Regions from separate parts of the Proteus penneri genome, predicted to be linked through region 1. Evidence: predicted binding sites of a transcription regulator. Region 1 holds the regulator's gene; the other holds the start of a gene.
The links. Region 1 encodes LexA, which represses DNA repair genes until DNA is damaged. Its sites were predicted from a motif close to TNCTGTATGTACATACAGNA; they were not measured.
Positions count from the first base shown of each region.

Region 2: H1225_RS03745 (DNA translocase FtsK 4TM domain-containing protein) is a predicted target of LexA. The motif match lies at 1,450-1,469, and genes of this name have one in related genera.

Region 1 covers NZ_CP059690.1:3,108,036-3,111,253, forward strand. The annotation lists gene H1225_RS13995 (reverse transcriptase domain-containing protein) at 1-316, shown strand, start outside; gene zur (zinc uptake transcriptional repressor Zur) at 723-1,253, shown strand; gene lexA (transcriptional repressor LexA) at 1,459-2,070, opposite strand; gene H1225_RS14010 (diacylglycerol kinase) at 2,198-2,569, opposite strand; gene plsB (glycerol-3-phosphate 1-O-acyltransferase PlsB) at 2,700-3,218, shown strand, end outside.
Region 2 covers NZ_CP059690.1:854,152-857,369, reverse strand. The annotation lists gene H1225_RS03745 (DNA translocase FtsK 4TM domain-containing protein) at 1-1,382, opposite strand, end outside; gene lrp (leucine-responsive transcriptional regulator Lrp) at 1,515-2,009, opposite strand; gene trxB (thioredoxin-disulfide reductase) at 2,555-3,218, shown strand, end outside.

The DNA of each region.
Region 1 (3,218 bases):
AAATCGAAGTGTGTCTCTAGCAAGTTTTGCCGACCCGTTTCCGAATGTTTATAAATATTCGAGCAGAACTGAATTGCTAGACAGAATGGCAGGTAACAAATGTGAATACTGCGGCACCGTTACTGGATATCTTGAAGTTCACCATGTGCGTAAACTGAAGGATATTAAGGATGGTACAGAGCCTTGGAAAAGACTGATGATTGCCCGACATCGGAAGACGTTAGTTTTATGTAAGGACTGTCATGTCGATCTTCACAGAGGGAAGCTGCCAGACTATAGAAACTTTGCTAAGTCTAGCGGAGAGCCGTATGCATAGAAATGTGCACGTACGGTTCGGTGGGGGGACAACGGCTAACCCTTTTGAGGGCGCACGTGTCCTACCCAACGGTTCAGAACAAATTATCTAAAATCATCTAAAAAATTAACCCAGCTTAGGCTGGGTTTTTGTTACTAATGGCCAGTACATATCAACATGAAAAACCAGTTCGCCCATGTGAATCAACTTGCTTTACACAATAAATTATTACTTATTTATCTCTCTTTAAAAGTATCTACTTTATATTGTTGAAAGAAAACATGTTTTTTTATCGAACAGCAGATCCTTTTAAAAAGGATGTAATACTACAGTTATTTTCACAAAACCCCACTTTACACAAAGGTTTACTCTTGAAAAATATGATAGGATCTATGTTATTAACAACGTCTGAGAGCATCTTATCCCCATGAATGAAGAGAAATTGCTCGCTCAGGCAGAAAAGATCTGCCAGAAACGAGGTGTTCGCCTGACTTCACAACGTCTGGCAGTATTACGTCTGATAATCCAGCAACCTTCTGCTATCAGCGCATATGATTTATTGGATTTATTACGCCAAGTTGAGCCTCAAGCAAAACCGCCAACAGTCTATCGTGGATTAGAGTTTTTACTTGAGCAAGGATTTATCCATAAAATAGAATCCACCAACAGTTATGTGCTTTGTCATCATTTTGATGATGTTGAACATACGTCAGTAATGCTAATTTGTGACCGTTGCTTATCTGTCACTGAAAAGAATAGTCATAAAATCGAAGATGCGATTTCATTACTAGCAAAAGAGAGTGGATTTCATTTACGACATAGCGTCATCGAAATTCATGGATTGTGTTCACAATGCCATGAAGCACAAGAGTGTACCCATCCTGAAGGTTGTCATCATGATCATAGTATGGATGATAATCTTAAGCAGAAAAAAACCGGCGACTATAAGCCTCGTTAAACTTATAAAATACAAAAAGCCAGGTGACTTGTATCGTTGTCATAAGCACTTACGCAATTAAAACACATCATATTGTAATTACATTTGTAGTGTAATGGTGTTTTTTTATACAAATTAGAAAAATAAAAAATGCAGATGATTTTATGTTTTTACACATCATCTGCATCTTTTTAAAATAAGTTTTGTTGACTTACTTTGGCACAAATTACAGCCATTCGCTGTTACGAATAACCCCAACGGCTAAACCTTCCACAGTAAAGCTTTGTTCGCGTAAATCGACGATAATTGGTGAAAACTCTGGGTTTTCTGCATGAAGCTCAATTTTATTACCGCTTTTCTTGAAGCGCTTTACTGTCACTTCATCTTCAATACGCGCCACAATCACTTGCCCATTGTGAACATCTTGCGTTTTATGCACAGCAAGTAAATCACCATCCATAATACCGATATCTTTCATTGACATGCCATTAACACGCAATAAAAAATCTGCACTTGGTTTAAATAGCATTGGGTCAACTTGATAATGGCTTTCAATATGCTCTTGCGCTAAAAGTGGTTCACCCGCCGCGACTCGCCCAATTAATGGCAATCCTTCTGGTTCTTCTTCCATTAGCAAACGGATACCTCTGGATGCACCAGAGACAATTTCTATCACGCCTTTACGAGCAAGAGCTTTTAAGTGCTCTTCTGCCGCATTTGGTGAGCGAAACCCAAGCTGGGAAGCTATTTCAGCCCGTGTTGGTGGCATACCCGTTTGCGAAATGTGATCACGAACCAAATCGTAAACCTGCTGCTGCCTTGCAGTTAATGCTTTCATTCCGCCCCCTGTTTGTTTATACAGTCAAACTGTGAGTATATACAGGTATATGACGATTTGAAACCTAAAATGAATATAAAACACGCATCTCTGGATTATTTTTCGACAAAAAGCGAAATTTTTAACTTTATGCGAAGAAATGCCCCCAAAGAATGGTTACCCAAGTAAATAATCCCAATATAATAGCAATCAGAACGGCGGCAGAACCCATATCTTTTGCACGTCCGGATAATTCATGGTATTCAGATCCAATTCGATCGACAACCGCTTCTATTGCGCTATTTACCAGTTCCAAGATCACAACCAATACAACGGAACCAATGAGTAAAATGCGCTCTAGACCACTGACATCGATGAAAAATGAAAGGATAATTGCAACCAAGGTCACAATTGCTTCTTGTCTAAAAGCGGCTTCATTAATCCAAGCGGCACGAATGCCTTTGTATGAATAGCCACCTGCTTTGATGATTCGGGTAAGACCTTTATTTTGATTAGCCATAATAAACTCTATCGAAAACAAACGATTATTTTGCCACTTTTCTCTATTAATATTGTCACAGCACCACAGATCTACGAAAGACTTTCTGTTATGCTTTCGAAGTATTGCTAATAAGAGGCTACAACTATTTATGTCAGCTTGGCGTAAACTATATTATAACACATTGAATTTACCACTAAAATTACTGGTAAAAAGCAAACGAGTTCCGACTGATCCTATCACTGAATTAGGGTTAGATACGTCGCGATCTTTCCTTTATGTTCTGCCTTATCATTCAAAGGCGGACTTACTGACATTAAGACAGCAATGTTTATCTTTAGGATTGCCTGATCCACTGCAACCCATTGAGATAGGCGGTACAAAGCTTCCTGCTTATGTCTTTATTGATGACGGCCCAAGAGTATTCCGTTACTACTCCCCCGATCCTCGTAAAGATTCCGTGAAGACATTCCACGCTTATCTTGATGCACATCGTAATAACCCACATCTTGATATCGAGATGTTGCCAGTTTCTGTGATGTTTGGACGCTCTCCTGGTCGTGAAGGCCATAATGGTGTTCCACATTTACGCGTGCTTAACGGTATCCAAAAATTTATCGCTATCCTCTGGTTAGGTCGTGATAGTTTTGTTCGTTTTTCACCCACTGTA
Region 2 (3,218 bases), 1.7 Mb from region 1:
GCTAATTCATCTTCAGGCTCTGATTGAACAGCTTCTTCACGGCGGCGTAGCTCTGCTTCACGTTGAGAAGGAATATGAATACCATAAAGCTCTCGACGTGTTGGTAATCGTACTGGATTTGGGCGTGGTAATTCAGGACCTAATCCTTGTTTAACTTGAGAACCATGACTCACAAAAGCACTTGTCGCCACCGTAGCAGCTTGCGTTAAAGCGTCTGTATCAGGTGCTAGCGAAAATGTTGGTTCAACGCTGCCCGCCGGCATAAAATTCTCTGTTGATGCAGACGATGGCTGTGCCATAGATTCATTTTCAAACGGCTCCACAGAAGATGTGTTTTCTCCAGGGATTGGCTCAGCAGCATATTGAGGAGCATTGACTTTTGATTGAGCTTCTTTTTTCAAGAAGGCTTCTGGAATATCAAAACGGTAATGTTCTGGTTCTTCCTCTGTATAAGTGGGTTGTGAAACCGTTACAGACACAACCGGCTCAGTTTGCGTCAATGTTTGCACATGTTCATCTGCGTCGTTTGTTGCAGAGAAAGATGGCAAATCATCGTCTTGTTTTGTTGCTTCAGATTGTAATGTATCTATCTCTTGCTGACGAGCTAGTTCAAGTGCTGAAGGTGCAGAAAATAAAATATCATCACTCTCTTCTGTTGCTAATTCAGATTGCTGATTTTCTTTTTGATTTGAATTTTCAGTTATTTCTGTAACAACATCCTGAGTATCATTTTCCTCTTCTTCATCCTCGTAATCAGCTTCATTTTGGCCTCTATTGGTAATAAAACCAATACATCCCAAAATAACAGCACCTATTTTTTCTGTGATTGTTAACCAAGACCAGCCAGTAAATAGTGTGAAACCAATAGCCCAAACTGATAACAGTGCAAGAGTCGCACCTAAAACATTAAACCATGGTAATAGGGCTTTGCTAAACAAACTTCCAATAACACCACCAGAGCTGAAATTATAGATATCATCAAAATTAAGATCAGCCAATGCACAAGAGGTAGAGATCAGAGCCAAAGCACCAATCGTGCGAAGTGCAAGAGAAAAGAAGTCGGTGTATTCACGGTTTTTTTGGTAGCGCAGAGAATTCCAGCACCCAAAAACCACAACGACAGGAATTGCATAGGCCAGTAAACCAAATGCGGAAAACAGAATATCAGCTAACCATGCTCCAATACTACCGCCTAAATTTTGAATAGGCTCATTCCAAGTGGTTTGTGACCAACTAGGATCAGAGGGATGGAAGCTAAGTAATGAAACCATTAAAAAGACAGCGCCAATGCCGATAAGAATGAGAATTGCCTCCCAAATACGGCGACGGTTGCTTATCTTTGTTAAACGAATATTTTTATCTTCTGTATATTCCTGGCTCAAAGAGAACTCTCCAGGTTTAACTTAGGGTGAATTAAAACGGAACAACGCTGAGATACCCCAGCGTTGAAACTGTATGCATAAACAGGAGTGTACCTAACTTTTTCCTGCTTTGCACCAACCTATTAAGTTGGCTTAACGAGTTTTAATTACAAGGCGGTTACTTTGTTTCACTTCTTCCATAACCACGTATGTACGTGTGTCATTAACACCAGGAAGACGTAACAGAGTTTCACCGAGTAATTTACGATAAGCGGACATATCAGGTACACGAGTTTTCAACAGATAGTCAAAATCACCAGAAACTAAATGGCATTCTTGGATTTCTTCAAGTTTTTGAACGGCCATATTGAATTGTTCGAAAACATCTGGTGCACCACGGTTTAATGTGATTTCCACGAATACCAGTAATGATGCATCTAAGTAATGTGGGTTTAACAGTGCTGTATAACCAGAAATAAATCCTTGGCGCTCTAAACGGCGTACACGCTCTAAACAAGGTGTTGGTGATAAACCTACACGTTTAGATAACTCAACGTTTGAAATACGTCCATCTTTTTGAAGCTCATTTAGAATATTCCGGTCTATTCTATCAAGATCTTTACCCGGACGTTTTTTATTATCAATCATCTCTATACTCTCTTTCTCTTTTTCTCTTACTTTATTTTCCTATACCCATACCTGTACACCTTCAGCATCAATGTCGAAACTTCGGTATCAAACGGTCAGAGCAAACTACCAATCTATTTTCTTTTAATGCCAGATAAAAATTCTATTTTATCCAAATACTCATTAGCAAATATCACAAAGTAACTATCCCATACCCTGTCTGTCTAAAAAATAATACGTATAACATCCGAGGATAATTGTCTTTAACAATCATGTTTTCGCAAATGTACAGCGGATTGTCAAAGTAAATGAGTAAAAATCAGAACAAGGCGCTATGTTTATTCTCTATATACGCAAGATAAACATCAATTGTAAAGCAAAATGTTTCATGTTAATTCGATGATGTTAGCGTAATATAACTCTATAATTATTAAACTATATTAGTATTAACTATTGCTAAAATAGCTAAAATATTATGTCTATTTCTCGTCATTAGCTTTTTTTAACGTCTTATTTCTCCTACAATCCCTCAATTCGCATCACGCCTAATCAGAGATGAGGTATACATGAGCACCATCAAACATAGCAAACTTATTATTTTAGGTTCTGGCCCTGCGGGTTATACCGCCGCCGTTTATGCTGCAAGAGCAAACTTAGAACCAGTACTGATTACGGGTGTTGAAAAAGGTGGCCAACTGACAACGACAACAGAAGTCGAAAACTGGCCCGGTGACCCAGAAGGGCTAACAGGTCCTGGATTAATGGACCGCATGTTTCAGCACGCCGAAAAATTTAATACAGAGATTATCTCTGACCATATTAATAAAGTCGATCTGAAAAACCGTCCATTTCGCCTATTTGGTGATGAACAAGAATACACTTGTGATGCATTAATTATCGCAACAGGTGCTTCTGCACGTTATATCGGTTTACCTTCAGAAGAATCATTTAAAGGCCGAGGCGTTTCTGCTTGTGCAACCTGTGACGGATTTTTCTATCGTAACCAGAAAGTCGCTGTTGTTGGTGGCGGTAACACCGCAGTAGAAGAAGCTCTGTATTTAGCTAATATTGCATCTGAAGTTCATCTGATCCATCGCCGTGACTCTTTCCGTTCTGAAAAAATCTTAATTAACCGTCTAATGGACAAAGTAAACAATGGCAATATTATTTTGCATACTGATCGTACCTTAGACGAAGTTCTTGGCGATGAAATGGGTGTAACGAAAGTTC